2 regions of the Nocardia sp. NPDC055165 genome follow, and region 1 is predicted to be linked to the other one. Evidence: predicted binding sites of a transcription regulator. Region 1 holds the regulator's gene; the other holds the start of a gene.
The links. Region 1 encodes HspR, which represses chaperone genes until heat shock. Its sites were predicted from a motif close to ANNTGAGTNNNNNNNACTCANNT; they were not measured.
Positions count from the first base shown of each region.

Region 2: a site for HspR is predicted at 6,987-7,009, ahead of lon (endopeptidase La). Genes of this name have one in related genera too.

Region 1 covers NZ_JBSGSS010000010.1:14,380-29,044, forward strand. The annotation lists gene ACWFRF_RS21035 (dynamin family protein) at 1-743, shown strand, start outside; gene ACWFRF_RS21040 (hypothetical protein) at 748-1,023, opposite strand; gene ACWFRF_RS21045 (hypothetical protein) at 1,100-1,402, opposite strand; gene ACWFRF_RS21050 (MFS transporter) at 1,423-3,111, opposite strand; gene ACWFRF_RS21055 (MarR family winged helix-turn-helix transcriptional regulator) at 3,217-3,681, shown strand; gene dnaK (molecular chaperone DnaK) at 3,939-5,804, shown strand; gene grpE (nucleotide exchange factor GrpE) at 5,801-6,373, shown strand; gene dnaJ (molecular chaperone DnaJ) at 6,398-7,591, shown strand; gene ACWFRF_RS21075 (heat shock protein transcriptional repressor HspR) at 7,594-7,995, shown strand; gene ACWFRF_RS21080 (FAD-binding oxidoreductase) at 8,612-9,781, shown strand; gene ACWFRF_RS21085 (FAD-binding oxidoreductase) at 9,811-10,569, opposite strand; gene ACWFRF_RS21090 (FAD-binding oxidoreductase) at 10,599-11,756, opposite strand; gene ACWFRF_RS21095 (DapH/DapD/GlmU-related protein) at 11,983-12,561, shown strand; gene ACWFRF_RS21100 (hypothetical protein) at 12,606-12,971, opposite strand; gene ACWFRF_RS21105 (DUF3558 domain-containing protein) at 13,060-13,584, shown strand; gene ACWFRF_RS21110 (hypothetical protein) at 13,602-13,979, shown strand; gene ACWFRF_RS21115 (hypothetical protein) at 13,980-14,665, shown strand, end outside.
Region 2 covers NZ_JBSGSS010000004.1:256,528-271,192, reverse strand. The annotation lists gene ACWFRF_RS10660 (hypothetical protein) at 1-367, shown strand, start outside; gene ACWFRF_RS10655 (protein kinase domain-containing protein) at 398-2,119, shown strand; gene ACWFRF_RS10650 (TetR/AcrR family transcriptional regulator) at 2,437-3,054, opposite strand; gene ACWFRF_RS10645 (Rv1157c family protein) at 3,138-3,917, shown strand; gene ACWFRF_RS10640 (DUF2613 domain-containing protein) at 3,948-4,118, shown strand; gene ACWFRF_RS10635 (DUF3068 domain-containing protein) at 4,115-5,188, shown strand; gene ACWFRF_RS10630 (RNA polymerase sigma factor) at 5,289-6,431, opposite strand; gene ACWFRF_RS10625 (YciI family protein) at 6,428-6,835, opposite strand; gene lon (endopeptidase La) at 7,024-9,510, shown strand; partial or broken gene ACWFRF_RS10615 (PaaI family thioesterase) at 9,730-10,137, opposite strand; gene ACWFRF_RS10610 (TetR/AcrR family transcriptional regulator) at 10,179-10,742, opposite strand; gene ACWFRF_RS10605 (DNA polymerase IV) at 10,815-11,882, shown strand; gene ACWFRF_RS10600 (acrylyl-CoA reductase family protein) at 11,927-12,922, shown strand; gene ACWFRF_RS10595 (amidase) at 12,980-14,422, shown strand; gene ACWFRF_RS10590 (chlorohydrolase family protein) at 14,376-14,665, opposite strand, start outside.

The DNA of each region.
Region 1 (14,665 bases):
CCGGGCTGCTCGCGTTCGCCGCGGCGACCCTGCGACAGCCGGAGTTCGCGGCGTTCGAGGCGCTGTCCACGGTGCCCGCGGAGGATCTCGGGATCGCGTTGCTCTCGGCGGATCGATTCGCTCGCGCCGATGTCGCGCTGCCGGTCGATCCGGAACTGCGTGCGCAGCTGGTCGATCGCTTCGGCCTGTTCGGAATTCGCATGGCCACCATGCTGATTCGGCTCGGCGCCCGCGATTCTTCCGCGCTGGCGGCGGAATTGGCGGCTCGCAGCGGCATCGAGGAACTGCGCTCGGTCTTGGAGGTCCAATTCGGCCAGCGCGCTGAGGAATTGAAGGCGCATTCGGCGCTGAGCACGCTGGACCGGATCCTGGCCGCCTACCCCGGTACCGAAGCCGATCGCCTGCGGCCGCGCGTGCGTGCTCGGCTCGCCGATGTGCACGGTTTCACCGAACTCCGGCTGCTCGGGCGCCTGCGCACCGACGAATTGCCGTTGCCGCCACCGGTACTCGCCGACCTGTACCGCATGCTGGGCGGCGCCGGCGTGGCGGCGCATCTACGCCTCGGACTGCCCGCGGAGGCCGACTCGAATTCGTTGCGTGCCACGGCGTTCTCCGCCGTCCGCACCTGGCGTGCCCGAGCGGCCCACCCGCTGGCCGACCGATCGACCGCCACTGCCTGCCGCGCCGCGGCCCGCAGCGCCGAGGGAATTCTGGCCGAACTCCCTCAGTCGCGGACCACCTAGCCGGTCAGAGGAAGTAGGCGGTTCCCGAGGAGCTTCCGGTCCCGTACCCCAGGCTCTTCGCGAACTCCCGAATCGCGATCAACGCGTTCCCCACCGGCCCCGGGTCACTGCACGATCCCCCGACCGACGAGAACGTGCACCCGTCATCGGCCACGGCGACGCCGCTGTCGGCCACGGCGCTCCCGGCGGAGGCGACCATCCCCCCGCCGGTCAGGGCGGCGATCACGGCCACCCCGCCGAACGCCCGCTTCCACTGAACCTTGCCCATCGATGCACGCATGCTTCCGAAACTAGTGTCCGGCAAGACTGTTCGCAGCCCTATCGTTGCCCCGAATAATCGGGGCAACGAGCGCTGATCACTCACCCAGTGCCGGCATTACCTCCTCCGCGAGGTACTGCTCGATCCCGCGCCCGGCGCGCTGCGCCTGGATCACGGTGGCGCCGTGCTCCTGAGCCGCAGCCGTCAATTCCTTCCGGGACTCGGCTTCCACCCCACCTCCGATCACCAGCAGGCGAACCTGCTCACGCTCGAGGATCGCGAGCGCCTCCTCGTCGGTGGTCGACCCGAGGACGCGATATCCGAGCCCGCCCACATAGCCGAGCGCGGCATCGACAACTTCGCGCCCGCGCCCGACGGTCAGCAGATCGATTGTGTACATGTGCTTCCACCCTTCATATTTCATACTGTGACGATTTCCGGCTCATCATCGAGCACGCGCTGTTCCAGCTTTGCCTCCTTCGGCAGTGCGAAGAATCCGAGACACACCAGCAGCAGCATCCCGGCGCCGTAGAACAGCGTGTACCGGAACGTCTGAGCGAAGTTCACCGCGTTGGCCTCGGTGCCCGCTTCCGCGAGTACGCGCGAAACCGCCGCGTCGCCAACAGGATTCGACTGACAACTAGGGGGTGTCACGGCCGGGTCCTCTTCCGCCGACCGGTCGTGCACGCATGCCGCGAACCCGGCCACGATCTGATCCTGGAGCTGTACCGGCATTCCTTCGAGGGCCAGCTCGGCCCGGATCTCGGGCGTCACTGCGGCCACCCCGAGATCGGAATCCCGGTCCAGCGCGGTGAAGAACAGCACGCCGACCAACGCGACGCCCAGCGCGGTTCCCAACTGCTGTCCCGTGTTCAGCAGTCCGGAAGCCGACCCCGCCTCCCGTACCGGCACTTGACCGAGCAGCAGGTCCAGCGTCGGCGCCACCACCATCCCGAACCCCGCACCGGTGATCACCAACGGCAGCGCCATCTGCCAGGAAGTGAACTCGCTCCCGTATCGCACACCCATCGCGCCGTAGAGTGCGAACCCCGTCGCATTCACCAGCGCCCCGGCCATCAACACCCGCCGTCCGTACCTGGCGGCCAGCACGCCGACCGAAAGCCCCGCTCCCACCCCGGCGCCCACCGCGAACAGCGCGGAGGTGAGCCCGGCCCGCAGCGGCGACCACCCGAGTCCACCCTGCATGAACAACGTCCACACCAGGAAGAACCCACCCATGGCGATCCAGAAGAGCAGCCAGGTCCCCAGCCCGATCGCGAACGGCCGCGACCGGAACAGTCCGAGGTCGACCAGCGGCGAACGCCCCTTCCGCGCAAGGCCGCGCTCGTAGAACAGGAACCCGGCGAACACCGCGAGAGCCGCACCCATCATCACGAAAGTCCATGCGGGCCAGTCGAGTCGACGTCCTTCGGTCAACGGGTAGACCAGCAGCAGTACCGCGGATACCGACAGCGCCATGCCGACCGGGTCGAGCCGGGGCGGTCTGGCCGACTTCGAATCGCTCATCACGAACCATGCCGCGATGAACCCCGCGATGCCGACCGGAATGTTCACCAAGAAGATCGGCCGCCAAGCCAGCCCGAACAGGTCGGCCTGCACCAGCACGCCGCCGAGCGCGAGACCGACCGCCGAGGCCGACCCGCCGACACCGCTGTAGAGGGCAATCGCTTTGGCCCGCTCCTCCTTCGGGAATGTCGTCTGGATGATGGCCAGGATCTGGGGCACCATCAACGCTCCCATCGCACCCTGCGCGAAGCGGGAGCCGATGAGCACGGTGGGATCGGTGGCCAGCCCGCACGCCGCCGATGCGATCGTGAAACCGGCCATGCCGGTGAGGAACACGCGTTTGCGACCGTAGATGTCGCCGAGTCGGCCGCCGGTGATCAGCACCGCGGCGAAGGCGAGAACGTAAGCCGCGATGATCCATTCGAGCTGCGAGTACTCGGCGTGCAGGTCGTTCCGGATGCTCGGCACGGCCACATTGACGATCGTCACGTCGAGTAGATCCATGAAGCCGGCGGCCAGCACCACCGCGAACGCGATCCAGCGCCGCGGATCCGGGGCGGGGGGAGTGGGGGAGGTAGTCACGAGAGTCTCTCTTCGAGTAGGGGACCTCTCAAACTATGCACCTCGAGTGATTATCAATCAATAGGGCAATCATGAATGGTGCGTTAATCGGCGTATCGTAGGGGTGTGACCGACCCGACGCAGCTGTCGACCCACGCCGGATTCCTCCTCGGCCAACTGGGCTTCCATACCGCCTACCGCTTCAGCGATCTACTGGCGCCGCTGGGCATCAAGCCCCGCCACTTCGGCATGCTGAAACTCCTGAGCGCCCACGACGGCCGCACGCAGCAGGAACTCGGCGAGGCGCTGGAGATCCACCGCAATGTCATGGTCGGCCTGGTGGACGACCTGGAGAAACGCAACCTCGTGGAACGCCGCCGTCACCCCAGTGATCGGCGCGCATACGCGCTCCACCTCCTGCCCGCCGCCCATGCCCTCCTGGCCCGAGCCGAGCAGCGGGTAGCCGAGCTGGACGCCGAACTCCTGTCGCCCCTGTCTCCCGAGGACCGCGCGCTCTTCCTCGATCTCCTGCGCCGAACCGCCGAGGGCAACGGCCTTCGTCCCGGCATCCATCCCGGCCTCACCCGATAGCCCGCCGATGGTCTCCGGACCGTCACGATCGCGCATCGGGGGCTGCAGTTGAGCGCACTCGTGGCAAGAATGGCTCGGGGGCAGGGAAATTTTTTCGGGTGGCGGGAATGAATCGCCGCAGCTACTGGTTGTGCTGATCAACAACATGAGCGGACCTGACTCAACTTCGGGTTGACTCACGGTGGATCTCGAAGGCAGGATTGAGCCCACTGCGCTCAGCGTTGCAATAACCGAACGTCAAACAGGAGGAAACCACTATGGCTCGTGCGGTCGGAATCGACCTCGGGACCACGAACTCCGTCGTCGCCGTGCTCGAAGGCGGCGAGCCGGTCGTCGTCGCGAACTCGGAAGGCTCGCGCACCACCCCCTCGATCGTCGCCTTCGCGAAGAACGGCGAGGTTCTCGTCGGTCAGCCCGCGAAGAACCAGGCGGTCACCAACGTCGACCGCACCATCCGCTCGGTCAAGCGCCACATCGGCACCGACTGGAACGTCGAGATCGACGACAAGAAGTACACGCCGCAGGAGATCTCCGCGCGCACGCTGATGAAGCTGAAGCGCGACGCCGAGGCCTACCTGGGCGAGGAGATCACCGACGCCGTGATCACCGTCCCGGCCTACTTCGAAGACGCCCAGCGTCAGGCCACCAAGGAAGCCGGCCAGATCGCCGGTCTCAACGTGCTGCGCATCGTCAACGAGCCCACTGCGGCCGCGCTCGCGTACGGCCTGGACAAGGGTGACAAAGAGCAGACCATCCTGGTCTTCGACCTCGGTGGCGGCACCTTCGACGTCTCGCTGCTGGAAATCGGCGAGGGCGTCGTCGAGGTCCGCGCGACCTCCGGTGACAACCACCTCGGTGGCGACGACTGGGACGAGCGCGTCGTGTCCTGGCTGGTCGACAAGTTCAAGGCGTCCTCGGGCATCGACCTGACCAAGGACAAGATGGCCATGCAGCGTCTGCGCGAGGCTGCCGAGAAGGCCAAGATCGAACTGTCCTCGGGCCAGTCCACCTCGATCAACCTGCCCTACATCACCGTCGACGCGGACAAGAACCCGCTGTTCCTCGACGAGCAGCTCACCCGCTCGGAGTTCCAGAGGATCACCTCTGATCTGCTGGATCGCACCCGCGCGCCGTTCCAGTCCGTGATCAAGGACTCGGGCCTGAACGTGGCCGATATCGACCACGTCGTGCTCGTCGGTGGCTCCACCCGCATGCCCGCCGTCTCCGAGCTGGTCAAGGAACTGACCGGCGGCCGTGAGCCGAACAAGGGCGTGAACCCGGACGAGGTCGTCGCCGTCGGCGCAGCACTGCAGGCCGGCGTGCTCAAGGGCGAGGTCAAGGACGTTCTGCTGCTCGATGTCACCCCGCTGTCGCTGGGCATCGAGACCAAGGGCGGCGTGATGACCAAGCTCATCGAGCGCAACACCACCATCCCCACCAAGCGCTCGGAAACCTTCACCACCGCTGACGACAACCAGCCTTCGGTGCAGATCCAGGTGTTCCAGGGTGAGCGCGAGATCGCCTCGCACAACAAGCTGCTGGGCTCCTTCGAGCTCACCGGCCTGCCCCCGGCCCCGCGCGGCGTGCCGCAGATCGAGGTCACCTTCGACATCGACGCCAACGGCATCGTGCACGTCACCGCGAAGGACAAGGGCACCGGCAAGGAAAACAAGATCAAGATCCAGGACGGCTCCGGTCTGTCCAAGGAAGAGATCGACCGCATGGTCGCCGATGCCGAGGCGCACGCCGCCGACGACAAGGCGCGCCGTGAAGAGGCCGAGACCCGCAACCAGGCCGAGTCGCTGGTGCACCAGACCGAGAAGTTCATCAACGAGCAGAAGCTGAGCGAGGGTGGCGCACAGGTCTCCGCCGATCAGCTGGCGAAGGTGGAAACCGCGGTCGCCGAGGCCAAGTCGGCGCTCGAGGGCACCGACATCTCCGCGGTGAAGTCGGCCGTGGAGAAGCTGGCCACCGAGTCGCAGGCCCTGGGCCAGGCGATCTACGAGGCCAGTGCCGCCGCCGACGCGCAGTCCGGCAACGGCGCGGGCCCCAGCCAGGCCGATGACGATCAGGTCGTCGACGCGGAGGTCGTGGACGAGCCGGTCGACACGGACAAGAAGTGACCGAGGCGAACTCCTCGGAGCAGGAGTTGGTCGAGGAAATCCTGGACGACACTGCGGACGAGAACGCGGAGGCCGCCACGGCGGCCTCCGCCCTCGACGCCGAAGTCGTCGAGCCGGAGCACGACGAGCTGGCCGAGCGCACGGCCGACCTGCAGCGGTTGACCGCGGAATACGCGAACTACCGCCGCCGGGTCGAGCGTGACCGGCAGGCCAACATCGATGCCGCCAAGGCCTCGGTGGTCACCGAATTGCTCGCGGTGCTGGACGATCTGGATCGGGCGAGGGCGCACGGCGACCTCGATTCCGGCCCGCTGAAGTCCGTCGCCGACAAGCTCGAGACCGCGCTCACCAAGCAGGGTCTGGTCGAATTCGGTTCCGCCGGTGACCCGTTCGACCCCACGCTGCACGAGGCAGTGCAGCACGAGGGTTCGGGCGCCGACCCGGTGATCGGCATCGTCATGCGCAAGGGCTATCGGTTCGGCGACCGGGTGCTTCGGCACGCGCTGGTCGGGGTAACCGATGCCGAGGCCGCGGGGGCATCGGATCCGGATGCCGGCGACAGTCAATAAGAACGCGAAAGGAGGAGATGCCCGGTGAGCCAACGGGAGTGGATCGAAAAGGACTTCTACAAGGAGCTGGGTGTCTCCTCCGGCGCCTCGCAGGACGAGATCAAGAAGGCCTACCGCAAGCTCGCCCGCGACCTGCACCCGGACTCCAACCCGGGTGACACCAAGGCCGAGGAGCGGTTCAAGTCCGTGAGCGAAGCCAATGCGGTGCTGTCGGATCCTGCCAAGCGCAAGGAGTACGACGAGACGCGCCGCATGTTCGCGGGCGGCGGCGGTGGCGGACGAGCCTACGGCGGCGGGTTCAATCCCGGTGCCGGCGGCGGCTTCTCGCAGGACTTCAACATCGGTGACATCTTCGGTCAGGCCGGTGGTACCGGCGCCGCGGGCGACGGCGGGCTCGGCGATCTGCTGGGCGGGCTGTTCAACCGGGGTGGCGGCGGTGGCCGGGCGGCGGCTCGTCCGCGCCGCGGCTCCGACGTGGAGACCGAGACGACCCTGGGTTTCCGTGAGGCCGCCCAGGGCGTCACCGTTCCGCTGCGGATGACGAGTCCCTCGCCGTGCACCACCTGTCACGGCAGCGGTGCCAAGCCGGGCACCAGCCCGCGCGTGTGCCCGCACTGCAATGGTGCGGGCGTGGTCAGCCGGAATCAGGGCGCGTTCGGTTTCAGCGAGCCCTGCGACGACTGTCGCGGCACCGGGTCGATCATCGACGACCCGTGCACCGATTGCTCGGGCACCGGTATCCAGAACCGCACCCGCACCATCACCGTCCGGATTCCTCCGGGCGTCAGTGACGGTCAGAAGATCCGGCTGGCCGGTCAGGGCGAGGCGGGTCTGCGCGGTGCGCCTTCGGGCGATCTGTATGTCACCGTGCACGTCAGCCAGGACAAGGTCTTCGGCCGCCAGGGCGACGACCTCACCCTGGTGCTCCCGGTGAGCTACAGCGAATTGGTACTGGGGACAACAGTTTCCGTACCGACGCTGGACGGCCGGGTCGGCGTGAAGGTGCCCCCGGGCACCGCCGACGGGCGTATCCTGCGAGTTCGCGGTCGTGGCGTGCCCAAGCGCGGCGCGGCGGGCGGCGCCGGTGACCTGCTGGTCACGGTGAAGGTCGCGGTGCCGCAATCGCTCGACTCCGACGCCACCGATGCGCTCAAGCGCTATCAGGAGGCGGAGAAGGCCAGTGGCTTCGAACCGCGTGCAGGATGGGCGGGTGCTTGATGATGTCCGATGATCCGAAGTCCGTTTCGGGTGCTACCGCGCGTGCCGAGTTCTTCATGATCTCGGTGGCGGCTCAGCTGGCGGGGATGCACGCGCAGACGTTGCGTACCTACGATCGGCTGGGTTTGGTCACCCCGCAACGGACCTCGGGTGGCGGACGCCGTTATTCGGCCCGCGACGTCGAGGTGCTGCGCGAGGTGCAGCGCCTGTCGCAGGACGAGGGCGTCAATCTCGCCGGCATCAAGCGCATCATCGAGCTCACCAATCAGGTGGAGGCGTTGCAGCAGCGCGTCGAGGAGATGAGCGCGGAGATGGAGCGGTTGCGGGCGGGCTACCGGCCCGATCTGTCGCCGCCCGCGCGCAGTACCGCGCTCGTGGTGTGGCAGCCACGGCATCGGCGCTGAGTCGTCTTCGATTCGACGAGCCTCCGGTTCGCCCATCCGCTGTGGTGGATGCGAGCCGGGGGCTCGTTCGTCTCCGGTCAACCCCCGGCGACCGGCTGGTGACTCTCCAGCAACTCACTTATTCGTGATCTTGCTGATCGGAAGTCGCGTCGCGGCGCGCTGAGGTGGGGATTTATCACCGTGGACGTCCAAAAGTTTGCTGTCCGGATGCTGAATTCGGACCAATCGGAAGGCAATTCGCTCCCGGTTACCAGCCACTCCGGTGCGCCTACCATGCGTGTCATGGCTCGGCGCGCCGGTTTGCCGCATGCGGTCGACGTAGCGGAAGGGTCGCTCTACCAGGGCCATTGGTCACCAATTGCCTGATATTCCTGGTGGTTTCGAGAATCGTGAGCGGCTGTTCACCCGCAATTAACGGGCTTGAGGTATGTTTTCATGAGAAACTACTGGGAACCGCCTGGTATTTCGCGAATTACATGCGTGATGTTTAAGAGTACGATTCCTAAGCTGGCAAACCTCGCCTAGACTTCTCGCATCGGCTGCTGACGAGTGTCCTCCCAGCCCGTCACTCGCCGGCGCGGCTAGCGTTCGATGGCGAAACGAGGTTGTGACACATATGGATTCGCGGACTGTCGCTTTGATCCGTACTACGTTCAAGGCGGTTGCTGCGGAAGAAGGTGGACCCGAGAAGCTGTCGAGGTCGTTCTACTCGATCCTCTTCACGGACTACCCCGGTGTCCGCGACTACTTCCCGGCTGCCATGGATTCCCAGCGCGACCGGCTCGTCACGGCGATCTCCTACGCCCTCGACCGGCTGGAGGAGCCCGACAAGCTGCTGCCGTTCCTGGCCCAGCTCGGTCGCGACCATCGCAAATACGGCGTGCAACCGGCGCACTATGTGGCCGTGGCCAACTCGCTGAAATCCGCCATGCGCTTGTTCGCCGGTGCGGAGATGTGGACCGACGAGGTCGCCAGCGCGTGGGACGAAGGTCTGGCCACCATCAGCGGCGCGATGATCAGCGCCGCCGACAAGGAGACCACCCCGGCTACCTGGACGGGCACCGTCGTCGAACATCGCGAGGTGCTGCGCAATCTCTCGATCGTCCGGGTCCAGCTCGACGTGCCGATGCAGTACGCCGCCGGTCAGTACCTCAGCGTGCAGATCCCCTCGCGGCCACGGATGTGGCGCTATCTCTCACCCGCGAACCCGGCCAATCCCAACGGCGAGATCGAGTTCCACGTTCGCGGCGTGCTCGGCGGGTGGGTCAGCCCCGCCATGGTCGCGCACACCGCCGTCGGTGATCAGTGGGCGCTCGGCTCGCCGCTCGGCGGTCTCGGCGTACCGCGCAACACCAAACGCAAGATGCTGATGGTCGGTTGTGGCACCGGCATCGCCCCCCTGCGCGCGCAGATCATGGCGATGGCCCAGCGCCGGGTCAACCCGAAGGTGCACCTGTTCGTCGGCGGCCACCACCCCTGCGATCTCTACGACCTCCAGGTCCTGAGCCAACTCGCCATCGCCAACAAATGGCTCACCGTCACCCCCGTCACCGAGAGTGACGAAAACCCCTGGTGGTACTACGACTCCGGCGACCCCCAGCCGGATCTACCCGGCCTGGAACCCCGCATGACCGGCCAAATCGGCAAGGTCGTCGCCAGCTACGGCCCCTGGGCAGACCGCGACGTCCAAATCGTCGGCTCCCCCTCGATGGTCCAGACCACCAAGTTCCGCCTGATGGCGGCCGGTACCCAAGCCCAGTCGATCCGCCACGACCCCTTGTTCTGACCCGCGGGCTTGCCGCGAGCCCGTGGTCCTCAGGCGCCTTCGGAGATGATGTTGGCCGGGGGAGTTCCCGCTTCGATCAGACGGTCGACGGTGGTGCGGACCATCGCGGGCGAACCGCAGACCAGGACTTGGTGTTTGGTGAACGGGCCGTGGGCTGCGGCGACGTCAGCGAGGGTGCCGTGGAGCATTTCCTCGAGTCCGAAGCCCACGTCGGAGCGGGTCTGCTCGTGCCATTCATCGCGCACCGCAGGATCTTCCGGGCTTTCGACAACCGGAATGACCGAAAGCCATGGCAATTCGCCCGACAGCAGGAACAACATGTCGTTGGCGTAGAGGTCGCGGGGCGAGCGGCCACCGAAGAACAGATAGGTGCGCGGCGGAGTGTCACGACGGGCCAGGTCCAGGATCTGAGCGCGCATCGGCGCCAGCCCGGTACCGCCGGCGATCATCACCACCTCGACAGCGTCGGGATCGACCGCGAAAACCCCGTGGGGGGCGTTGATTCGCCACTGATCACCGGGTTTGGTGTCGGCGACGATGGAACTCGAACACCACCCGCCGGGCACCGTGCGCACATGGAACTCGAGCTTGCCGTCCAGCGAGGGCGGCAGCGCGGGGGAGAACCGCCGCCGCACCCCCGGATGCTGCGGCACCTCGACCTCCACCGAACCGCCCGCCTCGAACGGCACGAAATCGCCGATCAGCCGGATCACGGCGAGGTCGTGGCGCAGGCGGTGGTGACCGACGACGGTCGCCGTCCAGGCGGGGTCAGGAAAAGCGTTGCTCATCAGCCTCTTTCGCGATGTCGCGGGCGGGTTCAGACGGGGTCGGCGGCGATGATCTCGAGCGGTGTACCGGCCCGCTGGAGCGCGTAACGGGTGTTGGCGATCATCGACGGCGATCCCGCGATCTGGATCTGACGATCCGACCACGCGCCGAAGCTGGTCACCACCGCTCCCAGATTACCGACCAGGCGGCGCGGCATGCCCATCGGCGTCGCACCCGAATCCTGGGGATACCACCAGGGATTGGTGTGTTCCTCGCACACCGGCACCACGGTCAACCACGGATTGGACTGCGAGAGCTGCCACATGTTGTCCACGTCGTAGAGGTCGCCGGGATAGCGCCCGCCGATGAAGAAGTGCACGCGCGGATTGATCCCGCGCTGGCTCATCTCGATCAGCTGTGCCCGCAACGGCGCGATGCCCGTGCCGGAGCCGATCATCAGCACATCGCGGCCCGACTCCCGGTCCACGTGCAACCCACCGAGCGGCCCGGCGATCTTCCACCGGTCCCCGACCTTGGTGTCGTTGACGATCGCCGGGCTCACCCAGCCGCCACTGATCCGCCGCACATGGAATTCGATCTCGCCATACGGGTTCGCGGGGATGGCGGGGGAGAAGTAGCGCCACATATTCGGCCGCTGCGGCACCGCGACCGGCACATACTGTCCGGCCTTGAACGGAATGGGTCCGTCGGCCTGTAATCGCACGATCGCCAGATCGTCGAGCACCCGCCGGTGACCCACCACGGTCGCGTCCCAGTACGGCTGCGAGGTGTCCTCGTTGGCGCCGATCGCCATCGACGCCGAGATCAGCAGCGTGATGTCACGCCAGCCCTCATCGAGTTCTCTGGTCCAGCGATTGCCGTGGAAGGTTCGTAGCGCCGCGAGCAGCGCGCGTCCGGCCAGGTCGTAGTGGTCGGCCTCGACCCCGTACTTGCGATGGTCGCGGGCGAGTTGCTCGAGGAAGCGCTGGGCGCGTTCGAAGTCCTCGAGATGGTCGAGGACGAACTGCACCGCCGTCGTGATCCGCTTGGCCTGCATGTCCATGGCAGGCGGAAACAGCTCACGCAACCTCGGATCCTGCGCGAACAGGTGACCGTAGAAAGCGCTGATCAGCCGCTCGGACCCACCGGGTGTCTCCGACACCCCGCGGAAATCGGCGCGGACCAGCGCAAGCGAACGCGCATCCACGTCGTCAAGCTCCATTTCTCTGCAATTGCCGCAATGTGGCTCACCCGTCGGTGCCGCCGTCCCCAGTATCCCCCGAAACCGTCGTCTCGGTGCAGGGATGCTCGTCACGCCCGTTCCCAGCCGCACGGATCGTAAACCCCCCGTCTGCGATCAGCACGATCTCCCCATCATCGATACGCGTCGGTGATCTTGCGGGTCGCGCGCGAAGGTGCGTGAGAATCGAGGGATGGCGAGCGACAACTTCATGGAGATTCACGATCCCGAACTTCTGGCCAGGGGTGAACGGGTTCTCGGGGCCGAGTTCACGGCGATGCACGAGCGAGTTCTGCAGGTCAGCGCGTTGACGTCCCGTCTCAACGGTCTGCCCTTCGACGACGAGACCGGAAAGGCGGCGCTGCTGGGGGAGATCCTCGGCCGTCCGCTCCCCGCGGGTCTCACGATCTACCCGCCGTTCTATACCGATCACGGTCTGAACCTGGACCTGGCCGAGCGCGTGTTCATCAATCAGGGCTGCACGTTCCTCGACTACGCCGGAATCCGGTTGGGCCGGGGCGTGATGGTCGGCCCGAAGGCCACCTTCATCACCATGGGCCATCCCGTCGATCCGGAGGAACGACGCCGATTCCTCACCGGTGCGCCGATCGACGTGGCGGACAACGTGTGGATCGGCGCGGGCGCGATGATTCTGCCCGGCGTCAGCATCGGTCGCGACGCGGTGATCGCCGCGGGTGCGGTCGTCGCGGACGACGTCCCGGCGAACAGCTTGGTGGCCGGTTCCAAGGCGGCTGTGCATCGACGCTGGTAGTTCGGCCGTCGTGTTGCCCACGGAACGCCTGCGCTGACACCGCGTCAGCCGGTGACCTTCTGCACCGCCGCCTGCCGTGCCCCTTCGTCGACCTCTCCGATCTCGAACCCCTTGCCCACGATGTGCTGGACCAGCGCGGCCTCCGGCGGCAGCCCGTACTTGCGCAGGTAGTAGGGAACAGCGCCCGGCCAGACGAACGCACCGTCGGTGTGGAAGTTCAACGGCACGTCGCGCTGGGTGGGGTCGAACTCGTCGGCGTCGTGGCCGCGGGCGCTCAGAATCACCGGCGCGTGCTCGAGGTAGGACAGCACCTGATCCTGGATATCGGAGTCCACCGCCGACCGGTTCACCACCGGTTTGCCCTCGGGATTGCGCCCGTCGAACGGCGCCGAAAGTCGAAGTTCGCTCATGCTCCGACAACTTACGCGGCCCCGGCTCTGGTCGGTTGACCGTGCTAATGTGCCTGGTCAAGGCAGTACTCGGCCGGAAGGGGTGGGGATGAAACGCGCAGGTACGGCGATGGTGGTTGCCGGTTTGGCGGTTGTCGGGCTGGTCGGGTGCGACTCGGGGGAGTCGACGTCGAAGGGGGCGACGACCACGGCCAAGCCGGTGTTGTGGAATCCGTGCACGGAGATTTCGGATGCTGCGTTGACGGAGGCTGGGGTGGATCCGGCGACGGAAGAGAAGGGTGTCGCGGGGGTTCCGCAGTCGGGGTGGGAGATCTGTGGATGGGAGGGGCGCACATTCGCTATCACCGTCTACTCCACCAACAAGGCTGCGGATGAGTTCGAAACGAAGCCGGGCAACGTCGACTTCCGCGACGTCACGATCGGGGGACGGCCCGGACGGGAGTTCCGGGTCGAGGGCGCATCGAAGCAACTCGATTGCGACGTGGTCTTCCCTGCTGGTCAGGGCGTCATCCAACTGCAGGTGCTGAACCGCGCGAGCCTGGACGGGCTGACTGACCCCTGCGTATCTCTGGCACGCGTCGGGGAAACGCTGGCGCCGACATTTCCGAAGTGACCGGGGAGGGCACATAAATGACAGGAACGTCGCCGTATACGCAACTGCTGGGGCAGGTCCGCTCTGGCGAGGTTTATCTGAACAGCGAGGATGCGGCCTTCCATATGTACAAGGCCTGCGATAAGCGGATCGCCGACCTCGATTCGCTCCGCGGCGCCACACGCCGAGCGCAGGCCGTCAGCGGATTCGGTGATTTCCAGATCGCCAAGGACCTCGAGAAGAAGTTCCTGTTGCAGGCGACCGGCGACGAGAACTCGATCGATAACGTCATCCTGAAAGATATCGAAGCCGTGAAAGAGCTTCGCGAGGTTTTCGCGATCTCCTTCAAGCGCATCGCGGGCAAAGACATCGAGAACGCGAACGCCCTCGACTACGTCGCCGGGCAGGTGAGCTGAGTGACCGGTTTCCACAGCATCAACGGCCTCGACCTCCTCGGCGGCCTCAAGAACTTCGTCACGGCTCCGTTCGGCGACGATGGTGAACTCGACAGCTCCGAAATCGCTGACATTCAGAACAAGTACAACTCGCAGCGAGACGGCAACCGAAAAAAGGCGGGCGACCTCGGTTTCGACGGCGAATACCGCCCCACCGTAGTGACGAAGAACGACAGCTTTCCGGGGACCGTCGCGGAACTGCGCGACAAAGTCGACAAGATCGATCTCGACGCTGTCAACGATCTGATCACCGCGTGGAACGAAATCTCAACGCGCAACAGCACATCCCTCGACGAGTTCCGCAAGCAGATATCCCGCGGCATGTCCCCCGACGTCTGGGCAGGTTCCGCAGCGAACGCGGCCGCGCAAACTGTTGCGGCATATGACGCTACGGGAAAAAAGGTCACCACCGCCGCCGCGCTCACCAGCACCAAACTGGACGAACTCCGCACCGGCCTCGAACCGACAAAACGCCTCGTCCCCCACGAGCCCGAGCACCGCAGCGGTCTCGACAATGTCGGAGCCCTGCTCACCGGCCGTGGGTGGCGCAATGATGATGTCGCGCAGGAGAACGCGCGAGTCGAAGCCGTGCGCATCCTCCAAACCGTCTACGCCCCGGTCATTTACGAGTCCGACAACAAAGTCCC
Region 2 (14,665 bases), on a different contig from region 1:
GATCACGGCCATCGCGGCCTCCGACGAAGCGATCGCGAAGCTCGCCACCGCCCACCCGGACACCGAACTGCTCACCTGGCACACGGCCCGGCACAACCACAACGCCGCCCGGATCCTGCGTCGCGCGCAACGCCCCGACGACGCCCTCCCGCGCGCAGACGCCGCCGCCGCGGGTTTCCGCGCCATCGACGCAGGCGACCAGGCCACCCGTTCCGACTACGAGCGCGCCGTACTCCTGATCGAGCTGAACCGCCCCACCGAAGCCGAGAAGATCCTCACCGAGGCCGTCGCGGAATTGGCCGACGACCACGCGGCCAAGCCGATGCTGTCGGAACTGCTGGCCGACACCCGAGCCCAGCTCGCCTGACGCGCACCTGATGCGAAGGAACCACCCGCGATGCAACCGCTCGACCCGAACGATCCTCGGCGGATCGGCGACTACCGACTGCTGGGCGTGCTGGGTGCCGGGGGCATGGGCAAGGTGTATCTGGGCCGGAACCCGGGCGGGCGCACGGTCGCCGTGAAGGTGATCCGCCCGGATCTGATCGATGCGGAGTTCCGTGCGAGGTTCCGTCGTGAGGTCGCGGCGGCTCAGCGCGTCGGCGGGGCCTACACCGCGCCGGTGCTCGACGCCGATGTCGATGCGCGGGCGCCGTGGCTGGCCACCGGCTATGTCGCCGGGATCTCGTTGACCGACGCGGTCAACCGGTTCGGGCCGTTCGCCGAGCCCGCGCTGCCGGCGTTGGCACACGGGCTCGCCGAAGCGCTCGTGGCGGTGCACGCGGCAGGCATCGTGCACCGCGACCTGAAGCCGTCGAACGTGATGCTCGCGATCGACGGCCCCAAGGTGATCGATTTCGGCATTGCCAGGGTGATCGCGGATTCCGCCCTCACTACCACCGGAAAGTTTCTCGGCTCACCGGGTTTCATGTGTCCCGAGCAGGTGAGCGGCGAAACCCTCAGTCCCGCCTGCGATGTCTTCGCCCTCGGCGGCGTCCTCACCTTCGCCGCCGCGGGTCACGGCCCCTTCGGTACGGCCGAGGTGATGCAGATGCTCTGGCGCATCGTGTACGAGGAACCCCGTCTCGAGGCTCTTCCTTCCGCCCTGCGACCGCTCGTCTCGTCCTGCTTGGCCAAAGACCCCGCTGCCAGACCGACCCCGGAACAAGTCCTTTCGGAACTGGCCCACCTCGGCACTGCCGAACGAACCGATTGGCTGCCGCCACAAGTAGTCGCGCACATCAGTACCAGCGCCGTCCGGCTACTCGACCTGGATTTCGATCCTGCCGACCCATCCGGCGCATCGCCGCTCGATGCCGCCGCGACTTCCGCACCAGGCTGGTCGACCGGCACTTCGGTACCGAACCTGTCGGCCGCGAACCCCGCGCAGGTGTCTCCGACCGGCTCCTCGAGACCGCACGGACCGACCGTCACCAGCGGATCGCCGCCGACTCCCTATGGAGAGCCCGGCGAATTCACCCCGCCGCCCTTTGTGGTCGCGCACAATTCCGTCGACACGTTCACCGGTCGCCCGCCGCCCGCGCCGGCACGTGCCACCGCGTCGCGACGAACCCGGACTCTGTTGATCGCCGCGTCCGCGACGGTGGCGGTGGCGGTCGCGGGTGGCGCCTATCTGATCGGGACCCAACTGAATGCCGGGTCCACCGGCGGCACCGGATCGAGCACCTCCGCCGCCTCGACCTCCGTCGCCTCGACCTCCGTCGCTTCGAGCTCGACCGAGACCGCACCCAGCTCGACCGCCACCGGATCGGGCACGGACTCCGTCCCGGCCGAGTTCGTCGGCACCTGGAAGGGCCGTGCCGCCGACGGCCCGGTTCAGTTCGACATCGAACTCACCATCGCCGCCGGTGCGGTCGGTCAGGAACTCGCGACCTCGGCCAACACCGGCGCCCTCTCCCGCGACCGCTGCGGCCGTGCGGAAACCCTCACCGAGGCCACCGCGCAGCGCCTCACCTTCCGGGCCAGGCTCACCGCCGGTAGCGGATGCTTCGACGAGGGCGCTACCTCGACGGTCACTCTGCAACCCGACGGCTCGCTGGCCTATCGAACCCCTGGTGTCCTCGGCGGCACCATCGCCGGCACCCTGCGGAAGGGCTGACAATGCGCTCCGACCGAACTGGAACAGGTTGCTACCGGATAGCCCGCGATGCCCTCGGCGCAGGTGCACCCGGTCGTTCGTCCAGTAGCAAACCTCTACGTGAAACGCGGTGTCGCGCCGCTGACGGGCAGCGCCGTCAATCCATACCCGCAGGTAGCGTCGGTCTCGCAAACTCTGCCGTTGCGATCTGGGTCACTAATATGTCAAACTCTCGCCCACACTGTGAAGCCAGTCGGTCTCACAATGTCTGGAAAGGGAGTCGATTGAGCGGGCGGCAGGTGAGCAAGGTTGCCACCGTCCCGAAGGCTGCCTTGATGTCAGTCGAACGTGACCAGTGCCAGAGCGGCGCCGGTGAGCAGATCGACCAGCTCGTCGACGGGCGGACGCGACTCGCGCAGCAACCATTCGTGCGCCACGCCGGTGACCGCGCCGGTGATCAGCGCGGTGGTCAGCTCGGCGTCACCGCGCAGGCGCACCCCCACCCGCTCCAGTGCGCCCGCGATCAGTGCCGACCAGGCGTGCCTGCGGGTCCGGCGATGGGTCTCCATCCGATCGCTCACCCCGACCACCTCGATCACCGCCACCTGCGCGCGATACGGGTCGGAGCCGAGCGACTCCAGGTACGCGCCGAAACCGGCCCGCAACGCGAGCTTCGGATCGGTGGAACCGAGCGCGACCAGCGCGGCGCCCACCGCGGCCGCCGCGTCGTCCTGGATCCGGTCGTAGGCCGCTACCAGCACGTCTTCGCGGGTCTCGAACTCTTCGTAGAACTGCCGCTTGGACAGCCCGGCCGCCGCGCACACCTCGGCGAGCGAGCACGTGGCGTACCCGCGTTCCGCGAAAATTCGCGTCGCTGCTTCCAGGAATCGCAGTCGTCGTTCGGCTTTTCGCGCGACGACCGTACGACCCCCATACCGCCTGTCCGCTGTAGTCACCTCTCCAAAGTATCTGAAACCCGGGATAACACTGACCTTTCCGGGTCGCTTCATCTATCCACCGAACAAAGGACGGCCGACCAGTGCTGAGCACCCGAGCATCGCGGACCGCATTGTCCGCCCTCGTACTAGCGGCGGGTGCGGCACTCGTGGCACCCACGCCCACGATGGCTGCCCCGCAGTCCGCCGCGACGCAGCCGAGCGTCCCCGCCATCGCCGAGAACGTCCCCTCCGGGACACTCGCGGCGCTGGCTCCGACGATCGTAGGCGCGATTTCGGCCCCCGGCCCCATCGCCGACGGCGGACAGGCCGCGATCCTGGCCCAGGCTCGCGTGCTGCTGGCCACGCCCGGCATCCCGGCGCAGGTCAAGGCCACCCTCGAAAAGGTCATCACCTTCCTCGACGGCAGTGGCGGCGGCGGTCCCGAATTGCCGCCTTCGGACGGTCCGCGCATCGCGCAGTTCCTCTACCCGACCATCGGCAAGGGCTGCATCGGCCCGACGTCGGATTCCGTCGGCACCGCGCTGGCGGTCCCCGGCCCGGCGACACTGCCGCCGCCCGGACCGGCCGCGGGCCAGACCGGCTTCGTCTTCACCGCGCTCGGCACGAAGACCGCCACGGTCGTGCAGAATCCGCCGATGACGGTGCAGTGGGTCAACCTCGACAACCGTCGCACCGGTACCCAGCCGCTCACCACCGAGGCGGGCATCAACGCCGACGGCCCGGCCACTCTCACCGCTATCGCCGACACCGGTCCCGGCCGGGTCGCGGCAGTGATCACCGGTTCGCTCACCACGGCCACCGCCGATGGTGACCGCACCTGCTCGTTCGCCCCGACCCTCGGTTTCTTCTCCGTCGGCTGAGTCTCGCACCACGCAATTGGAGTTCGATCTATGAAGTTTGTCGTCCCCGGCCTGGTCAGCGGCCTGGCCGGCGCGGTCATCGGGGTGATTGCCGTACTCGGCATCACCGCGGGCGCGCAACAGAATTCGATCCCCGCGCCCGAGGAGTCCGGTGACCCGGGCTCGTCGCTGCTCGGCAACGTGCAGTACGGCTCGCGATGAGCAACGTACGCAGGCTCATCGCCTGCATCCTCGTCGGTCTCGGCGCGCTGCTGCTCGCGGCCGCGGTCATGATTCCCACCTACACGGTCGGCAAGGTCGCCAAGACCCCGCTCGACCTGCGCATCACCACGGTCGCCAAGAGCGTGCCCGGCGAGGAAAGCCTCGTGCTGGACGCGAAGTCGCTCACCGCGACCGAGGGCGCTGCCAAGGTGAACACCAATGTGCCGCTCGTTTCGCAGCGCTTCCTGACGGTCGAGGAGCCCTCGGACGCCGACGAGATGACCGTCCAGGCCGGCCAGACCCTGCGTCGCGACGACCAGGACCCCAAGGACGGCCTGCTCACCGCCTCGGTCGACCGCGTCACCATCGACCGCGTCACCGGCGCGCCGATCGACGCCTCGCCCAACGGTTCGATCGCCGTGGCTCAGGACCCCAAGTCGGGCGCCGCGATCCCCACCGAGTCGCAGCGGCGCGGCCTGCAGTACCGCTTCCCGATCGGCACCGAGAAGAAGTCGTACCCGTACTTCGACCTCAACGCCCGCGCCACCTACGACATCGATTTCATCGACGAGTCGGAGATCAACGGCGTGCCGGTCTACCACTTCCGGCAGACCATCCCGGTGACGAACATGTGGGACGTCGTCAAGCACCCGTCCCATCAGCTCGCCCTGCCCGCCGCCAAGTGGGGCCTCGAGGGCACCGAGCCGGTCACCATGACGCGCTTCTACACCAACACCCGCGACGTGTGGGTGGAGCCGAGGACCGGCGCGGTTCTCAAGGGTGGCGAGAACCTCCACATGTACTACGGCCGTAGCGCCGGGCAGGTGGACGTCAACATCCTGAAGTCGCACCTCGTCTTCGACGAAGAGACCATCGAAGCCCAGATGGCCGTCACCCAGGAGAGCCTCGACAAGCTCGACCTGTACGGCAAGACCCTGCCGATCATCCTGGGCATCCTCGCCGCCATCTTCCTCATCGGCGGCGCGGTCCTCGGATTCCTGAGCTCGGGCTCCACCGCGGGCCGTCCGTTCGATCCCCCGACCGAGCGGATTCGTTCCTCGAACCTGTAAGCCACCTGTCCACAACTCGGCCTCCCCCGGTCCTCAACCCGGGGGAGGCCGAGCTGTTTTGTGGGCAGGTTTGCCCAGTGCGACCGCGCGGCAATCGGATTCAGGGTCGCGGTAACTGCCGAACTCGAGCCGCCTCGCGGGTGAGATGGTCGCGCTCGAGAACTGTGGTGGCCGCGCGGGCCGCTGCGGCGTACAGGGTCGCGGCCTCTTCGAGTTCGCCCGCTCGTTCGAGTAGGTAGGCCCGGGATGCGCTGTGGCGCGGTAGTTCCGGGTCGAGATCCGCGAGGGCGGCCAGCCCTGCTCGGGGGCCGTCGGCCTCACCGACCGCGACCGCGCGATTCAGGCGCACCACCGGGCTGTCGGTGAGAAGCAGTAGTTCGTCGTACCACTCCACGATCTGTATCCAGTCCGTTTCGGCGGTGCTCGGGGCGTCCGCGTGCAGGGCCGCGATCGCGGCTTGGGCCTGGTATTCGCCCAGGCGGTCACGGGCCAGTGCGGCTTGCAGGATCGTCACGCCCTCGGCGATAAGGTGTGTGTCCCACCGGGATCGGTCCTGTGCGGCCAGCGGAATCAAGCGCCCGCCCTCGATACGCGACGCACGGCGTGCGTGGTGCAGCAGCATCAGCGCGAGCAGCCCCGAGACCTCGGGTTCGCCGGTCGAGGCGGCGAGCTGACGGGTGAGGCGGATGGCTTCGGCGGCCAGATCGATGTCGCCGCTGTAGCCCTCGTTGAAGACGAGGTAGAGCACCCGCAGCACCGTTGCCGGATCGCTGGGACGGTCCAGCGGTAAGCCCGTGATCCGCTTCTTGGCCCGGCTGATCCGTTGCGCCATAGTCGATTCCGGAACCAGGTAGGCCGTCGCGATCTGCCGGGTCGTCAGGCCGCCGACCGCGCGCAAGGTCAGCGCGACGGCCGAGCCCGGCGACAGCGAGGGATGCGCGCACAGGAAATACAGCCACAGCGTGTCGTCCGTGGCGGGCACCGGACCGGCTTCGGGCTCGGCATCGACCGCGAATTCCCGCCCACGCCTGGACGTTTCGGCCCGTGTCGCATCGATGAACTTCCGCCAGGCGACGGCGACGAGCCAGCTCTTCGCGTCGCGCGGTGGATCGTCGGGCCAGGTTTCCAGCGCCCGGATCAGCGCCTCCTGCACCGCGTCCTCGGCCGCCGCGAACCCGGCCCCGCGGCGGACGAGGATCGCGATCACCGCGGGGACGAGTTCGCGCAGTAGCGCGTCGTTCATTCGGTCACCGTGGGCAACTCTGTGTAGAACGGCCGCAGTTCGAGCCATTCCTGCACCGGCTTCCCACCTGCGCCCGGTGCCGCCGACAGCTCCCCGGCGAGTTCGAGCGCCCGGTCATAGGTCTCGACATCGATGACCATCCACCCGGCGATCAGGTCCTTGGTCTCCGCGAACGGCCCGTCGGTGACCGGCGGGCGACCCTCGCCGTCCGAGCGGACCCACGTGCCCTGGGTGGACAGTGCCTGACCGTCGACGAACTCGCCGGTCGATCGCAATCGATCGGCGAAATCCACCATGTACTGCACATGCGCGGACACCTCGTCCGCCGTCCACTGATCCATCGGCGCGTCGTTGACCGATGCGGGCGCGCCACGGTAGTGCTTGAGCAGCAGGTACTTGGCCATGATGTTCTCCTCGGTTGGTGTTCTGTGTGGGTTGTACCCCTGGGACGGAGCCACCCACGCGTTCTCGACATCGGCGGCACAAGAATCCCGGCCGATTATTTTCGCCGTGAGTGAACGGCGCCACCTGCAGGAACAAACCGCCGGGGGTCCATGTTGAGTCAGCAAAGCTCAACTTTGGAAGGGTCGACATGACTTCAGCTCAGAACCTGCCGGTGCTGTTCCTGACCGATCCGATCGTGCTGCCGGGCATGGTCGTGCCCATCGAACTGGACGAATCCGCGCAGGCCGCCATCGACGCCGCCCAGGCGGCCAAAACTGGTTCGGTGCTGGTCGCGCCGCGCCTCGACGAGGGCTACGCGTCCTACGGCGTCGTCGCCACCATCGAACAGGTCGGCCGGATGCGCGGCGGCGCGCCCGCGGCCGTGTTGAAGGCCGAGCGCCGCGCCCGGATCGGGCACGGTGTCACCGGGCCGGGAGCCGCGCTGTGGGTGGAGGCCGAACTCGTCGAGGCGGTCGAGCCCGACGAGCGGACCACCGAGCTCGCCGCCGAGTACAAGAAGCTGGTCGTCGCCGTGCTGCAGCGGCGTGAGGCCTGGCAGATCATCGACATCGTCAACCAGCTCGACGACGTAGAGGCCATCGCCGACACCGCGGGCTACGCGCCGTACCTGTCCGACGACCAGAAGCGCGAACTGCTCGAGACCCCCGATGTAGCGGTGCGGCTGACCAAGCAGATCGACTGGATCAAGGACCACATCGCCGAGGTGGAGGTCACCGACAAGATCTCCGAAGACGTCCGCGACGGCATGGAGAAGAGTCAGCGCGAGTTCCTGCTGCGTCAGCAGCTCAACGCCATCCGCAAGGAACTCGGCGAGGACGAACCCGACGGCGCCGACGATTACCGCACTCGCGTGGAGAACGCGGACCTGCCCGAGAACGTGCGCGCGGAGGCGCTGCGCGAGGTCGGCCGGTTGGAGCGCGCCAGCGACCAGAGCCCGGAATCCGGCTGGATCCGTACCTGGCTCGACACCGTGCTCGATCTGCCGTGGACGGTGAAAACCGAGGACAGCACCGATGTCTCGGCCGCGCGAGCGGTGCTCGACGCCGATCACCACGGCCTCGACGAGGTGAAGGACCGGATGGTCGAGTACCTGGCGGTGCGTTCGCGGCGGGCCGCGCGCGGTCTCGAGGTCGTGGGCGGACGCGGGTCCGGCGCGGTGCTCGTGCTGGTGGGTCCCCCCGGTGTCGGTAAGACCTCGCTGGGTGAATCGGTCGCCAAGGCGCTGGGCCGCAAGTTCGTTCGCGTCGCCCTCGGCGGCGTGCGCGACGAGGCCGAGATCCGTGGCCACCGCCGCACCTACGTCGGCGCGCTGCCGGGCCGGATCGTGCGTGCGGTGAAGGAGGCGGGTTCGATGAATCCCGTTGTCCTGCTGGACGAGATCGACAAGGTCGGCTCCGACTTCCGTGGTGATCCGGCGGCGGCCCTGCTCGAGGTCCTCGACCCCGCGCAGAACCACACCTTCCGCGACCACTACCTGGACCTGGACCTCGACCTGTCGAATGTCCTGTTCATCGCGACCGCCAACGTCATGGACACCATCCCCGGTCCCCTGCTGGACCGTATGGAGCTCATCACCGTCGACGGTTACACCGAGGCCGACAAGGTGGCGATCGCGCGCGACTTCCTGGTTCCCCGCCAGCTGGAGCGCAACGCGCTGACCGCGGAAGAAGTGTCGATCACCGACGCGGCCCTGCGCGAGATCGCGGCGAACTACACCCGGGAGGCGGGCGTGCGTCAAATGGAGCGCCTGGTGGCAAAAGCCTTGCGCAAGGCGGCAACTCGCCTGGTCACAGGCGACCCCGCGAGCGTCGGCGACGCTGCCGTGGACGCCCCGCTCGTCGACAAGGGCGCGCTGGGCGAGGGCGCGGTGCTCGGGTACGACCCCGAACTCGGCTACGACAACGTCATCGACATCGCGGCCGGTCCGCAGCCGGTCGGTCAGGTGACGAGCCTGGTGGTCGACCTCGACAACCTCACCGACTACCTCGGGCGTCCCCGCTTCACCCCGGACTCGATGGAGCGCACCTCCGTCCCGGGCGTGGCGACCGGCCTCGCGGTGACCGGTGCGGGCGGCGATGTCCTCTACATCGAGGCCAACGGCGCCGAGGGCGAGCGTTCGCTCACCCTCACCGGCCAGCTCGGTGACGTGATGAAGGAATCGGCTCAGATCGCCCTCACCTACGTCCGCTCGCACCTGGAGGAAATCGGTATCGAGCCGAAGGTCCTCGACCGCAACATCCACATCCACTTCCCCGCGGGTGCGGTCCCCAAGGACGGCCCTTCGGCGGGCGTCACCATGGTCACCGCCCTGGTGTCGCTGGCCCTCGGTCGCCCGGTCCGCGGCGATGTGGGGATGACCGGCGAGGTCACCCTGAACGGCAGTGTCCTGCCGATCGGCGGCGTGAAGCAGAAGCTGCTCGCCGCCCAGCGAGCCGGCCTGAAGACCGTCTTCATCCCGGCCCGCAACGAACCGGACCTGGACGAAGTCCCGGCGGAAGTACTGGCCGCCCTGAACGTCCGCCCCGTCGCCGACGTGGCAGACATCCTGGCCTACGCGATCGAGCCGATCGCCGAACCCGCCGCCGACGGCAAGACCTTCGCCGTCAGCGCCTGATCCCCGCTGTCAACGGGCCGTGCACAGCTGTGTACGGCCCGTTGACGTGTCCGGCTAGCGGCTGACGGTCGGCGGCAGCATCGGGCCCGCGACGGTGACTACGGCGAGTTGGTCGGTGTCGTAGTTGTCCTGGTCGTCGAGGTCGTCGAGATCGTCGTCGTCGAAACCGTCCGCATCTTCCTCGGTGGTGGGGGCGAGGTCCTTCTCGACGCGGCGGGTGGTGCCCTGGGCGACCGCGCAGAGGACAGGTTCCTCGCCCTCGGTCTCGGCGTAGACGTCGCAGTGGGTGACGGCCTGGCGGCGGGTGGCGCCAAGGACGGTGGCGTGCACGCGCAGGCGCTCGCCCTGGGCAGGGCGCAGGTAGGTGATGGTGAAGCCGCCGGTGAGGACGTTGGGGCCCAGGACGGTACCCGCGGCGAAGGTGAGGGCGTTGTCGGCGGCGTAGGCGAGCACCCCGCCGTGCACGAAGCCGAACTGCTGGCCGTGTTCTGGCTGGATGTCGATGATGAGAGTGGCTGCGCCCTCACCGAATTCGGTGAGCTCGGTGCCGACCAGACGGGCGAACGGCTGCGCGGCTAGTACCTGGCGCGCCAGGTCGAGGTCGAGGGTGGAAGCTTCGGTCGGCATCGGGTGTTCCGTTCTTCGAGTTGCGTGGCCCTGCATGGTGACTATTCGGTGCCGTCGGCCCGCAGTGTCGCCCACGCGGCGGCGGCGAGCTCGGGGGCGACATCGGTTGGCGCGGTACGGATATTGCCACCAAGCCATTGGCGGGAGTATTCCTGTGCCGCACCGAGCCACAGCGCGTAGACAAGATCGAGTTCCAGGTCACGCACCGCGCCGTATCCCGCGTGCGTGCGCCACCACCGCCGGACGGCCGTGAGGAACTCCACATTGCGCTCGCTCTCCCGGGCCCCGGGCGGCCGCGAACCCGTGAGAACCGTTGCGCGATATTGATATTCGTGCACCCAGTGCAGGTGCGCGCGCACCCCGGCCTCGACGCCGGTCCGCGCGTCGGGACTGTCGGCGACGGCATTCCAGAAGTGTTGCTGGTAGTCGGTGAGCGCGGCCACCCAGACCTGCCGATAGAGGTCGGACTTGTCCGGAAAGTGGTGGTACAGCGCGCCGACGCTGGCATCGGCGGCGGCGCGGATATCGCTCAGCGTGGCATCGAGCACGCCGTGTTCGGCGAACTGCCGCTCCGCGGCGAGCAACAACCGATCTCGCATCTCCATATACAGAATTTAGTTCTGTCCGGCTGACGTGGCAAGAGCCGATCTGTCGGTGCGATGCGGTAAGACGGAACTGTGCCCCGGTGGCTCCTGCATGTGGATCTCGACCAGTTCCAGGCGGCGGTGGAATTCCGGCGTCGCCCTGAGCTGCGCGGCCGGCCGGTGATCGTCGGCGGCGAGGGCGATCCCGCGCAGCCCCGCAAGGTCGTGACCTGCGCGTCTTATCCCGCGCGGGCCTACGGCGTACGTGCGGGGATGGCGTTGAGAATGGCGCAGCGCAAGTGCCCCGAGGGCGTTTTCCTGCCGGTCGACATGGCCGCCTACGAGGTGGCCTCCGAAGAGATCATGGCGACGCTGGGCCGGGTGGCCGGCGCGGTCGAGGTGTGGGGGATGGACGAGGCGTTCGTCGCCACCGACGGCGATCCGTGGCAGCTGGCCGCCGAAATCCGCACCGCCATCATCGAACTCGGCCTCACGTCCGCGGTCGGCATCGGCGACAACAAGCTCACCGCGAAGCTCGCCACCGGTTTCGCCAAGTCCACCGGCAAGACCTCCGCCGAACCCGAGCACGACCCCGGCGCCGCCACCGGCATCTTCGAGCTCACCGCCGCCAACTGGACCGAACTCATGGGCCACCGCCCCACCGACGCGCTCTGGGGCGTCGGTGCCCGCATCGCCCACCGCCTGGCCGACCTCGACATCACCACGGTCGCCGATCTCATGTCCGCCGACCGCGCGCGTCTGGCCGCCGAGTTCGGCCCGAGCACCGGCCCCTACCTGTGGGTCCTCGGCCACGGCAAAGGCGACACCGAACTCTCGACCACCCCACGAATCCCCGTGGGCCGCAGCAAGTCCGAGACCTTCCCGCACGACCTCACCGATCCCGGCGAAATCCGCCGCGAGGTCGCCCGCATCGCCACCGAGGTCGCCGAGGAGATGCGCGAACACCACCGCGTCAGCACCCGGGTCTCGGTCACCGTCCGCACGAAAACCTTCTATACCCGCAGCAAACAGCAAAAACTCCCCACCCCCACCGACGACATCACCACCATCACCGACACCGCCCTGGCGATCATCGACCGCTTCGACCTGGACCGCCCGATCCGACTCCTCGGCGTCCGCCTGGAACTCCTCCCGCCCTGACGTGGGTCCTCCCCCGCGGTCTCGCGAACTCGTATGCTCGGGCAATGGAGTTTTCTGCGATGGTGGCCCGTGAATCCGATGGTGGGATCGTTCTCGCTCGTGAAACGGTGGGAGACGACTTCCTCGGTAGCGGCGAGGTGACGATCAAGGTTCATTACTCGAGCGCGAACTACAAAGATCTGCTGGCGATCACGCCGCGCGGTGGGGTGGTGCGCAACTATCCGATCGTGCCGGGCATCGACCTCACCGGTGAGGTGATCGCCTCGGAGATCGATGACTTCTCCCCCGGCGACCAGGTCATCGCCCATGGCTACGACCTGGGCGTTTCGCGCAACGGTGGCTTTGCCGAATACACCAAGGTGCCTGCCGAATGGGTGGTGAAGCTCGACGGCCTCGACACCCGCGACGCCGCCACCATCGGCACCGCGGGCTTCACCGCCGCCCTGAGCGTGCAGGCCCTGCTCGACCACGGCCTGACCCCCGACGACGGCGCCGTCCTGGTCACCGGCGCGACCGGCGGTGTCGGCACCGTGGCCATCGACATCCTCTCCGGCCTCGGCTTCGAGGTGATCGCTTCCACCGGCAAGACCGACGCGAACGACCTGCTGGCCGAGCTCGGCGCCAACGAGGTCATCGGCCGGCTGCCCCTCGACCCCGATGCCAAGCCGCGCCCGCTCAACAAGGCCAACTGGGCGTCGGCGGTGGACAGCGTCGGCGGCGCGTCGCTGGCCCACGTCCTCAGCGCCATCGGTTACGGCGGGGCGGTAGCGGCCAGCGGCCTCACCGGCGGCGCCGAGCTTCCCACCACCGTGCTCCCGTTCATCCTGCGCGGCGTCAGCCTGCTCGGCATCGACTCGGTCCAGCTCCCGATCGAGAAGCGCCGCGCACTGTGGACAGCACTGGGCAAACAGCTTCGCCCCCAGCATCTGTCGACGATCGAGTCCTTCACGCCGATCACCGAGGTCGGCACCGTCCTGCAGTCGATCAAGGACGGCACCCACTCCGGGCGCACCGTGATCGGCGTGGCCAACGAGTTCTGAGCCCGCCAGAAATTCGCCACACGACGACGTTACGGAGATTGTAATACTGTAACGGGCATGATGCTCCGCCCAGACGGCACCACGATCACCGACGAGTCCGCGATCGCGCTGGCCGCGTCCATTCGCGCCCGCGAGGTCAGCGTCCGCGCGGTGATCGATGCCCACATCGCCGTGCTGGAACGTTTCGCGCCCGCCACGAACGCCGTGGTGGTGGACTGCTACGACACCGCGCGGGCACAGGCCGACGCCGCCGACGCCCACCTCGCGACCGGGCCGGAGTACCTGCCGCCGCTGTTCGGCGTCCCGATCACCGTCAAGGAGTCCTTGGCGGTCGCGGGCCTGCCCAACACGGCGGGCGTCGTGGCTCGGCGGCACCTGCGGCCCACCGCGAATGCCACGGTGGTGCAACGAGTTCTGGACGCGGGTGCGATCGTGCTCGGGCTGACCAACACCGCCGAGGGGTGCATGTGGCTCGAGTCGACGAACCGGGTCTACGGGCGAACCAGCAACGTGCACGACCGGACACGGACGGCGGGCGGGTCATCGGGCGGTGAGGGCGCCGCCGTCGGCAGCGGCGGCTCCCCGCTCGGCCTGGCCACCGATACCCTCGGCTCGATCCGGGTGCCCGCCTTCTGCAACGGCGTCTTCGGGCACCGCCCGTCGACCGGCCTGCTCCCGACCACCGGTGCGTGGCCACCACCGTTCGGCGTGGCCGCCCTGTGCTCCAACGGGGTCATCGCCCGCCGTGCGGCCGATCTCATGCCGCTGCTGCGGATCATGGCCGGTCCCGACGGGACCGATCCCCTGGTCCGCGCGGCCACCCTCGGCGATCCGGCGACCACCTCGATGCGGGGTGTGCCCGTCGTGCTGCTCGACGGAACCTTCGCCCCCGGCTTCGGCCGTGAGGTACTGGCCGCGCGCGACCGCGCCGCCGCCGCGCTCACCGAGGCGGGCGCCGAGGTCATCCGGGTACCGATGCGTTCGCTGCGGACGATCGGGCTCTTCGCCACGATCGTGCTGGCCGAGGAGACCGGGATCAGCTTCGCCGAGATCATGCGCGGCGAGGGCGCCGACATCCTCGCGCCGCGACAACTCACCGCCCTGCGCGGCGACCACACCCTCGCCACCCGCCTCCTCGCGCTCGGCGAGCTGATCGCGGCCCGGCTACCCACCCGGGTGGCCCGGCGCATCACCGCCGCCGCACACCGCACTGCCGCCGAGATCACCGAGATCATCGGTGACGGATTGCTCCTGCATCCGACCCTGAGCACGGTCGCGCCCCGTCACGGCCGCACCACCGGCCGCCTGTGGCGCACGAACACGGTCGCACCGTTCAGCCTCGCCGGGCTCCCCGTCACCCAGGTGCCGCTCGGCCGCGGCACCCACGGTCTGCCACTCGGGGTACAGGTGGTCGCGGGACCCAACCGCGATCACCTCTCGATCGCCGCGGCCCTCACTCTCGAGAAGGCGTTCGGCGGCTGGGTCCGCCCGCGGGGCTGACCACTCCCCCTCCGGGTGTGGTCACGTGCTCGGGAGCAACGCCATCGTCGCGCGGTATCGACGGCTCGGCCGGAAAGGACGCCGGGAACAGTTCGCCGGCGGGACGGCGTAGGTAGTCGCGCTCGGTGTAGGCCGCCCGCATCCGGTCGAACAGTGACTGCGCCCGCCGGGTCATCGCAGGCAGGTCGATGCCGGGAATTACCCCGTCGCGCAGAGTGATCCGCCCGGCGACCATGGAGAAAT